Hymenobacter swuensis DY53: one gene and its partner. The protein of the gene in region 2 interacts with the protein of the main gene of each other region in a pairwise test. Links are inferred from orthologs where the notes say so. Each region holds a gene or a part of one and is shown on either strand. Other genes may lie near its edges.

Region 1 (5,097 bases), 800 kb from region 2 along the record:
TGAGGATGCTCACATCTTCGCGGCCAATCTGAACCAATCGGGCCTGATGACGGAGCGGGACTACCAGAACTACCTGAGCCTGTTCAACTCCATGATCAGCATGGTGAACCCGCCCGACCTGCTGCTCTACCTGCGCGCCGACCTACCCAAGCTGGTTCAGCAGATTGAAAAGCGCAACCGCGACTACGAAAACAATATCAAAATCGACTACCTCAAGCACCTCAACGAGCACTATGAGGAGTGGATTCAGCAATACGACCACGGCAAGCTGCTCATCGTAGACGTGAACAACTTGGACTACGTGAACAACCCCGAAGATCTGAGCGTCATCATCGAGAAGATTAACAGCAAGCTGTTCGGGTTCTTTTAATTGAAGTAGAAGAGAAAAAAGTAAAAGCGCCGCTTTTACTTTTTTCTCTTTGACCTCCCTTACTCCCCCGTCATAGCCTCATTAAGGAACTGCACGAAGGGTTTGGCGGCCTGCCAGGCTTCCAGCACCCGGGCCGGGAAATCGGGGCGGCGCACGTCGGCGTCGGAGAAGGAGCGCCACACGAAGAAGCTTTTCAGCCGCAGCCACTCAATGTCGGGGTCGGTTTTGTCGTAGCCCTTGGGAGCCGTTTTGAGGGCCTGTGACTGATCGAGGCCGTGGGGAAAGTGGTGCACTAGCTCGGGGTGCTGGCGGATGGCGTGGAAGGCGGCCCCATTGTAGTGGATTTCCTGGCGGATGCCAGCTAGCTGCTGGGGCTCGGGCATCCAGCGGCCGGCACCTACGTATGTTTCGCCATCGGGCTGCAGGGCAATAAAATAGCCGGCCTGGGGGCTGTGCCGGCCGCCGGGCTTGATGCCCGCACCCATATGGCGCTTGTACGGCTCGTCGCTCTGCTGAAACCGGTCGTTTTTGTTAATGCGGAACATTACCTCGGAAGGCGAGAGGCCGCGCAGGCCGGGTTCCAAATCGGCGGAAGCATCGCGCAGCAGTTGGGCAATGAAGGCGGTGTACTCGGCGCGGGCTTGGTGGTAGTCGGCGCGGTGCTGGTCCATCCAGGCTTTGTTGTTGTTGGCGGCCAGGGCACGCAGGAAATCCAGAATGAGGGCAAGATTCATAAGCAGAAGGAAGAAAGGCGGGCAGGGCCTGAAAAGCAGCCGCCCCGCACCGCTAAGCGGTACGGGGCGGCCGTGATGCGGGTTGGCGGTGGCTAATGTTTGCCCAGCGCCTGCGAGTTGCTCAGACCGGTCCGGTCGTTGAGAGCCCAGTTAAACGAGCGGTATTCCACCTTGGCCGTGGGTAGCACCGGTACCAGCGCGTAGCGGTTCACAAACTCGAGTACCTGCGCTTCGGGACCGAATTCGGCTGCGTAGGATTCAAACAGGCCCGAGAGCTGCACCTGTTGCGGGGTGAGCTGGTTGAAGGCCGGGTCGTTGAGGAAGCGTTTGGCCTGGGCGTCGAGCTGCTCGTTGACACGGGTGCCGGTGTAGGCTTCGGCCAGCACCGGGGGGCAGGAGGCCGCGCCGTACATTAAGGCAAAGTGGACGCGTGGGTCGTGAAACTGATTGCGCAGCACTTCCCGCTCAATCTGGTTGAGCGAATACGACTGGCCGCCCACGTTGACTACAGGCGCTTCCCAGGGCGACTTCAGCCCTCCGATTTCCTTCACCCGGATGTCGTTGATGCTGGCCAGCGGGTAATACTGCAGAATAAGGGAAGCGGCGGCGGCGTTGTAAGTGTTAATCCAGAAGGCCTTGGTGTCGTCCGCGGACCAGGTTTGCGGGTCGGGCTTTATTTTGCGCAGGCTTTGCAGGTAGTCCAGCAGCTGGGTTTCCTCGTCCAGCATGGCTTCGTAGTTGAAGCGGCCATCGGTGGTGACGTGGTGCTGCAACAACTGGTTCCAGGGTTGCTGCAGCTTGTCCAGCGCTGGGTTTGCTGCCGCGTTGCTCAAGGCCGGCCACCAGCTCAGCAGCAGGATAACCAGGAAAAAGCGGGAAACCAGACGGGGCAGCAACGGCATGAGCAAGAACGAAGGGCGGCGGAGAAAAAGCAAAGATAAGCAGCTGAACCAGAACCGCCCTAAGTCCTTGTCTCAGTCAGGTGCCCTTGTTTCACCATTGAGTTTATTCAAGATTGAAAAGGGAGCAGCAAATAGTTCGGATTCGCCGCAACTGGTCAACGAGCAGCAAACAGCCAGCCCGGGTTACGCCTTATAACTGACCACCGTCAGCGTGTCGCCGACGCGCACGCTACCCTGACCAGTGCTGGTTACGTTTTGCCCGAACATGACTTTGCTGCCTTCTGTGCGGTAGGTGGCCAGGGTGCGGAGCGGCTCGCCACCCGGGTTTTTTTTGGCAGTAGTCTGGTCGATGGTCGTGAGCACGCACCGGCCGCAGGCACGCACGGCCCGGAAGCTGACATCGCCGACTTGGAAGCTGGCCCAGTCGTCCTCGGCAAAGGCCTCGCCGCCGCTGAACACCAAGTTGGGCCGGAACCGGTCCATGCCCACCGCCTCCGCTAGCCGCGTGTTCAGCTCTGCCAACGACTCCTGCCCGATCAGCAGAAACGGGTAGCCATCGGCAAAGCTCACTAGCTGGCCCTCGGGGTTGTGCTCGGGCTCCACGTCGCGCCGCACCATATCCGACATGTACACCAGCTTGCACTCTTCGCCTAAAGCCTCCGTCAGCCAGGTATCGCACTCGGGCTTACCGCGCCAGGCAAACACCATATCGTCCCAGATGGTCACGAACAGGGTTTTTTCGGGCGTGGCCTCAAAGGGCACGTAGAGCGGCAGCAGCTCGGGCCGCTGCTGGTGGCTAAGCAGGAAGCCGTTGTAGGCCGGGGCCACTTTCAGGTGGGCCATGGCGGCGGTCTGGCGCTGCGTCATGAACTGATTGCGCGCATTCACAATCAGCCAGCGCCGGTCGTGGCGCAGGCCGCGTGGTTCCACGGTAGCCTCGGTGAGGCGAATACCGCCCAGGGATTTTACCGGATAGATGTACAGATCGGAGAGCAGAAGGGGAGCAGCCATGCTGCAAAGATTGTTGAATTGTTGGAGTGTTGGATGGCTGGATGGGTGCATGGTTGGGCACTTCACCAATTCACCCATCCAGCCATCTAACCATCCAACCATCCAACCATTCACCTAATGCAACGGCCGCTTTTTGATCATGCCGCCTTTGGTTTCTTTGACGCTGTGCATCACCATGAAGGCATTCTGGTCGATCTGCTCGACTTCGGCTTTGAGCTTGGTGAGCTCCAGACGGGTGATGACAGTGAAAACAATGTCGATGGCATTGGCCTGGTGGCCGTGGGTGCCGTAGCCGCCTTTGCCGCTATATACGGTGGCACCCCGGCCCATTTTCTCGGTAATCATGCGCCGGACGGCATCAGCCTGACCCGACATGATGGTAACGCCGGTGTACTCCTCTAAACCATCAATTACGAAGTCGATGGTTTTGGCGGCGGATAAGTAGGCCAGGATAGAATACAGCGCCGTTTCCAGGGACAACACGTAGGCAGCCACCCCGAAGATGACGATATTGAACACCAATACAATATCGCCGATGGTCATGCTGGATTGCTTGCTGAGGAAGATAGCCATGATTTCTGTGCCATCGAGCACACCGCCGCCCCGCATAGCCAGCCCAATACCGGCCCCCAGGAAGAACCCGCCAAAAACGGAAATCAGCAACTTGTCGTGGGTGATGATGGGGTAAGGCACCAGGGCCAGCACCAAGGCCAGGGCTACAATGCCCAGCAGTGTACGGATGGCCACGCCGGGGTCGAGCTGCCGCCAGGCCATGAATACGAACGGGACGTTGAGCAGCACGATAAGCACGGGCAGCGGCCAGCCGAAAATCTGGACCAGCAGCAGGGAGATACCCGTGACGCCGCCATCCAGGAAGCCGCCGGGCAGCAGGAAGCTCTCCAGCCCGAAGCCTGCCGACAGCACGCCTGCCACCATCAGAAGCGTATTGGTAATTTGTCGTCGCCACCAGAGCCCGTCGCGGGGCGGACTTTTCGGGGCAGCCGAAACGGGTTGGATAAGCGGTGTGGTAGTAGCCGGTTGATGCATGTTGTGCAGGAACAGAAGATAAGAAATCAGATTAAACAGCAGTGGCTGCTTAACAAGGATACGCTTACAGAAGGCGTAACGTTGGTTTTTAGCCGAATGGCCAGACTTTCTATAGAGGCTGCCTGCTCCGCTGGAAAGCCAACTGCCCCTGCCGCCGCATCGTCTTTTTAACGACCCAGTGGCAGGGGCAGGGTTGCGCGTCAGCCGCGAATCTGGCCCTTACGGCGTGGGCTGCTGGGCCAGCTGCACGGCCCGGTACAGGTTCACGATGCCGCCCGTGCTCGACAGCTCAGCGAAGTCTATCAGCTTGGTAGAGCCGGGCTGGCGCACCTTGGTGTGTACCGGCTGGGCTGAGGCCAGAATGATGCGCTTGAGCTGCGCCGCCGTCAGCTGCGGGAAGTACGATTTGAGGGTGGCCGCAATGCCCGTCACCACGGGCGCGGCCATGCTGGTGCCGCTCAGGTTGCCATATTTGCCGCCGGGTAGGGTAGAGTAGATCTGGTGGCCGGGTGCAAATACATCCACCTGCGTCTTGCCGAAGTTGGAGAAGTCGGCGGCCAGGGATTCGTCGTTGAGGCGGGCCGAGGCGCCCACGGTAATCATGTTCGGGATGCGCTGGCCGCTCTGGAACACCGGGGCCGGGTACTGCAGCGTCTTGTCGAGGTCGTTGTTCTCGTTACCGGCTGAGTGGATGAGCAGCACACCCTTCTGGTCGGCGTAGCGAATGGCTTCCTCCACGGCCGGCCGCTGGGGCGAGTAGTACTTGCCGAAGCTCATGTTGATAATCTGGGCCCCATTGTCCACGGCGTAGCGGATGGCGTTGGCCACATCCTTGTCCCGCTCGTCGCCGTCGGGAATGGCGCGCACGGCCATCAGCTGCACGTTGGGCGCAATGCCCAGGATGCCTTCCCGGTTTTCCCGGTCGGCCCCAATGATGCCGGCTACGTGGGTGCCGTGCAGGGCGTCGGGGCCGGTTACGTCACGGTTGCCGTAGTCGCGCTGCTTCACATTGTCGGGCTGGTCGCCGACGATG
Region 2 (5,141 bases):
GCTCCAGCTTATCGGTGAGCTTGTAGTGCAGGCTGGCGTCGGCCTTTATATTGCGCACGATGGGGTTGGTGAGGTCCCGCTCGTAGTAGCCGGTGCGGCGCACGTTGAAGGTTTCGTTGCGGCCGTTGTAGGGGATGGTGATGCTCACGTTGCCGGCGTTGTCGTCGCCGTAGCGGTTCCAGAGGTCGGCGGCGGGGTTGTTGGCCCCGCTCAGCTCGGGGAAGCGCGGGTTAGCCGAAGCCAGGTTTTGCGGGTTCTGGTCGTTCTGGGTGTTGGCAAGCCAGTCGGTGCCGCGCAGGAAGCTGCCGTTCACCTTGTAGGCCCAGCGGCCCGAAGCGCCCAGGCTCTGGGCCCAGCGCACGGCCGTTTCCGTCAGCACGCTTGGGTCCCGGTCTTTGCCATCCACGTGGTTTACGCCCACCTTCTGGTACACACTCAGGCCCTGGTAGTTGAAGGGGCTTTTGGTGGTAAGGTTGGCCATGCCGTTGATGGCGTTCATGCCGTAGAGGGCCGAGGCCGCGCCGGGCGTAATTTCCACCGAAGCTACGTCCAGCTCGGTGGGCCCGATGGCGTTGCCCAGCGGCACGCCCAACGTGGCCGCCTGCATATCTACCCCGTCCACCAGCTGCATAAAGCGGAAGTTGTTGGGGATGTTGAAGCCGCGGGTGTTGGGCACTTTGAACGTAAGCGAGCTGGTGGTCATCTGCACGCCCTTCACGTTTTCCAGCGCGTCATAAAAGCTGGGGGCCGGGGTTTCCTTGATGGCCCGGATGTCGAGCTTTTCAATGGCCACCGGCGAGGTCAGCCGGCTTTCCTCCACCCGCGACGCCGATACCACCACCTCGTTCATCGACACGGCCTTCGACTCCAGCTGCACGCTGATGGGCTGGCTGCCGCTGGCAATTTCCAGCTCCCGCGACTCGTAGCCCAGCGTGTTGAACACCAGCGTAAACGGAAACCGCAGCTTAGCCTTCAGGGCAAACTGGCCGTTGCCGTCGCTGAGCGTGCCGGTAGTGCCGCCCTTCACAATAACGCTCACGCCCGGCAGCGGCTCGCCGGTAGTTTTTTCGCGCACGGTGCCGCTCACCGAAATTAGGGCCTCCTGGGCGTGCAGGCCGGTGGCGCTGGCGGCAACCAGCGCCGGTACTAGAAAGGAAGAGGAGAGAAGATGTTTCATGTATGTTTTTACAAGGGGAGAAAGAACCCGGGGCGGGGCAGACGGCAGGCCGGCGCAGCCTCCGCGCCCGGGGCGCAGCGGCCGTTACCGGCTACAACATCGTCTTGGAAAAACAGCGGACATGGAACGGAAGAAGAGTTTTAGAGCTAGCTCCCCTCCTTGGAAAGGAGGGGTTGGGGGTGGTTGATTTTTAGGGCTAAAAACTAGAAGTCGTCGTTGTTCAGGAGCGGGTCAACCACCCCCAACCCCTCCTTTCCAAGGAGGGGAGCTAGTTTTCTAGCTCTAGTTTTTAATACACATCCTCCAGAAACCGGCGCGACTTCTTGAGCTGGCGCAGGTACTCGGCGGCGTAGTCGGCGTCGTGGCCGCTTTCCTGCTGGATGATCTGGCGCAGGGCCTGCTGCACGTCGTGGGCCATGCGGGATTTGTCGCCGCACACGTAGAAGTAGGCCCCGTTTTCGAGCTGCTCGTACACGCGGCGGCTCTGTTCCAGCAGGCGGTGCTGCACGTAGAGCTTCTGGGTTTGGTCGCGGGAGAAGGCCACGTCGAGGCGGTTGAGGGTGCCGCGCTTGAGGTGCTGCTGCCACTCGGTCTGGTAGAGGAAGTCGGTGGTGAAGTGGGGGTTGCCGAACAGCAGCCAGTTACGACCGGTGGCGCCGGTTTCGGCCCGTTCCTCCACGAAGGCCCGGAAGGGCGCTACCCCGGTGCCGGGGCCCACCATGATGATGTCGGTGGTGGCGTCCTGCGGCAGCTTGAAATACTCGTTACGGTCCACCCACACCCGGGCCGTGTCGCCGAGGTTGAGGTGGTCGGCCTGGTAGCCGGAGCAGGCCCCGTGCTTGGCGCGGCCGTGGGTTTCGTAGCGCACGGCCCCCACCGTCAGGTGTACCTCCTCGGGGTGGGCCAGCAATGAGGAGGCAATGGAGTAGGCCCGGGCCGGCAACGGCCGCAGCACCGCCGCCAGCTGCTGCCCCGACAGCTCCACCGGAAACTCGGTGAGCAAATCGGCCACGTCGCGGCCGTAGAGGTAGGTGCCCAGCCCGGCCGTATCAGCCAGAATTTCGCGGAGGCGCGGGTGCTGCGGGGCCACGGCGGCGTAGCGCTCCAGCACGTCGCGGGTGATAACCGACAGCTCCAGCCGCTCGGTGAGGGCGGTGGTCAGGTCCAGCTCCTCGGCTTCAAGGCGCACCGGGGCGGCTTCGGAGAGGCGGGCAGCCTGCAACACCTCCTGCACCAGCGCGGGGCGGTTGCGGGGCTGCACCATCAGGGCGTCGCCGGGCTCGTAGGTCAGGCCCGAATCAGCCAGGGAAAACTCCAGGTGGTAGGTTTCCTTGGTAGAGCCCCGGCCGTTGAGCTGAATCTTCTCCAGCAGCTCCGCCCCGAAGGGGTTGCGGGCGTTGTACTCCACGGCGGCAGGCAGCGGAGCCACTTCCGGCGCGTAGCTCCCACCCACTACCGCCACCACTGGCGCGGCCACAGCAACTCCGGCTGCTACTGGCGTGGGCTGTAGCTCGGCAATGCGGCTGAGCACCTGCTCGGCCCACTGGCGGGTTTCGTCCTCGAAGGTTATGTCGCAATCCAGCCGTTCAGCTAGGCGGCGGCCACCTAGCTCGGCCAGGCGCTGGTCGAACTCGAAGCCGGTCTGGCAGAATTGCAGGTAGCTTTTATCACCCAAAGCCAGCACGGCGTACTGCAGGTCGGGCAGCTTGGGGGCGCGGCTGCTGAGCAGGAACTGGTGCAGCTCCTCGGCCGCAATGGGCGGGTCGCCTTCCCCCTGGGTGCTCACCACCACCAACAGCAATTGCTCGGTTTTGAGGTCCTTGGTGGGGTAGTCGTTCATGTCGCGCACCTGCGGCTGCAGGCCCCGGCGGCGGGCCGCCTCGGCCACCAGGCCGGCGGCTTTTTTGCTGTTGCCGGTCTGGGAGCCGAACAGGATGGTTAGCCGACTAACTGCGGCTGCTTCCGCCACCGCCGGAGCCGGGGCCACGGCCGCAACGGGGGCCGTCGCGCCGGCGCGACCGTAGAGGTAGCCGCTTAGCCACACCAGTTGCTGGGAGGTGAGGCCCGCCGCCAGCTGCTGCAGCGCCTGGTCGTCGAGGCCAATGGGAAGCGTGGGGGAAGCTGAAAGAAGTGACATAGGACGTGGTGGTTGGGACTGCTCTAGTCGTAGTCGCCTCACCCCCAACCCCCTCTCCGAAAAGGAGAGGGGGCTCTAGCACTAGTTTTTAGATCTAGTGTTACTTCCTGTTCAGGAAGAAAGAGCGGGGTGGAGGGTATGGCCGAACAGTGCCTAAAGCTAGAATTAGAGCCCCCTCTCTGCCGGAGAGGGGGTTGGGGGTGAGGCAACTACGCCGCGTACAGCTCCGGCAGCAGCGCCAGCTTCTCCGGCGTGGCCAGGCGGGTGACTTCGCCAATGATGATGATTGCCGGCGCGCCGATTTCGGCGGCAGCGGCGCGGGCGGGCAGCTCGGCAACCGGGCCGGTTACCAGGCGGGCGTGGGGCAGGGTGCCGTTCTGGATGATGGCGGCCGGCGTATCGGCGTGGCCCTGCTCGCAGAAGGCCTGCACAATGCGCGGCAGCTCGCCCAGGCCCATCAGAATGACGGTGGTGCCGCGGGCGTCACGGGCGGCTTCCCGGATGCTGCCGGCCAGCTCGCCGGTGGCGGTGGTGGCCGTAATCACCCGGAAGCCTTCGCTGAAGCCCCGGTGCGTGACGGGAATACCCGCTGCCCCGGCCGCGGCCACCGCGCTGCTGATGCCGGGCACGTAGTCCGTCAGCAGGCCGTGGGCTTCGGCGTAGAGCATCTCCTCCCGGCCGCGCCCGAACACAAACGGGTCGCCGCCCTTGAGGCGCACCACGTGGCCGTAGCGGCGGGCGTGGTCCACAATCAGGGCGTTAATGTCGTCCTGCGAGTGGCTGCGCATGCCGCGTCGCTTGCCCACGGGCACCAGCACGGCCTCGGGGCGGGCGTGCCCGAGCAGGGCGCGGTTAGCCAGCGCGTCGTACAAAATCACATCGGCTTCCGACAGCACCCGCGCCCCTTTGAGCGTGAGCAGCTCCGGGTCGCCGGGTCCGGCACCCAGTACCGTAAGGCGGGGCGTTTGCATCGGTGAAATGGTGAAGTGGTGAATGAGTGAATTGTCGGTCATGCTGAGCTTGCCGAAGCATCTCTACCGCTTCGTTCAGGCGGTTCAGTAGCCCAGGGTTTAAACCCTGGGCTATGGAGCGGTTATCGGTGCTGCCATCTGATTAGCCAGCGGTAGAGATGCTTCGCACACTAGCTTGATGCGCCACATGCTCAGCATGACGTTCTGTTCGTCAGCAGCCTAAATCGAAAACGCTACTGGCGGCGCTACCGGGGCGGTGAAGTACTCGGCGTTGGCGGCTTCTACCAGGCCGGCGGCCAAGGTGTCGCCGGTCAGCTCGTCTACTAGGATGAAGGAGCCGGTGGCTCGGTTTTCCTGGTAGAGGTCGAGGGCTAGGGGCAGGGCGGTTTTGAGGCGCACCCGCACGATGTCGTTGAGCTGGGCTTGCTCGGTGTGGATGCGGCCGAACGTCTGCACATTCACTTTGTAGAGAATGGCCGGCACGGCTGCTTTGGCCAGGGCCGAGTGGTGCTGAATCAGCAGCTTGCGGCCGGGCCACAGGGGCTGCTCGCTCATCCAGCACAGAGTGGCTTCCAACTCGCGGGTGAGGGTAGGGGCCTCCGGGCCGGCGAGCACCAACGCATCGCCGCGGCTCACGTCCACGTCGTCGCGCAGGCGCATGACTACGGCCTGGGGGGCGGTGGCCGTTTCCACCTCCTGCTGATTCACCTCAATAGCCTCAATTTCCGATTCCAGGCCCGAGGGCAGCACCCGCACGCGCTGGCCGCGGTGGTAGCTGCCGCTCAAAATCTGGCCGGCATAGCCGCGGTAGTCGGGCAGCTCGGGCGTCTGGGGGCGAATGACGTACTGCACTTGA

The links. The genes of interacting proteins can lie anywhere in the genome.
Region 1: the proteins of HSW_RS09420 (region 2) and HSW_RS06140 interact in binary tests that used the Escherichia coli proteins (3 or more experiments, as listed by UniProt). The link is inferred for Hymenobacter swuensis DY53 from one-to-one orthologs.

What each region holds. Positions count from the first base shown.
Region 1 is NZ_CP007145.1:1,074,958-1,080,054, forward strand. What follows is about bases 1,104-3,983. They hold HSW_RS06140 (MOSC domain-containing protein), read right to left. Parts: upstream 3,018-3,983; coding sequence 2,190-3,017; downstream 1,104-2,189. Other genes in these bases: HSW_RS06130 (DUF2461 domain-containing protein), read right to left, coding at 1,104-1,104; HSW_RS06135 (DUF547 domain-containing protein), read right to left, coding at 1,197-2,006; HSW_RS06145 (YitT family protein), read right to left, coding at 3,132-3,983. In the rest of the region: HSW_RS06125 (deoxynucleoside kinase), read left to right, coding at 1-370; more of HSW_RS06130, read right to left, coding at 430-1,103; more of HSW_RS06145, read right to left, coding at 3,984-4,064; HSW_RS06150 (S8 family peptidase), read right to left, coding at 4,284-5,097.
Region 2 is NZ_CP007145.1:1,872,542-1,877,682, forward strand. Bases 891-3,814 are described here. They hold HSW_RS09420 (assimilatory sulfite reductase (NADPH) flavoprotein subunit), read right to left. Parts: upstream 3,315-3,814; coding sequence 1,467-3,314; downstream 891-1,466. Other genes in these bases: HSW_RS09410 (TonB-dependent receptor), read right to left, coding at 891-1,177; cobA (uroporphyrinogen-III C-methyltransferase), read right to left, coding at 3,524-3,814. In the rest of the region: more of HSW_RS09410, read right to left, coding at 1-890; more of cobA, read right to left, coding at 3,815-4,327; HSW_RS09430 (sulfate adenylyltransferase subunit 1), read right to left, coding at 4,505-5,141. UniProt on the Escherichia coli protein: Component of the sulfite reductase complex that catalyzes the 6-electron reduction of sulfite to sulfide. This is one of several activities required for the biosynthesis of L-cysteine from sulfate.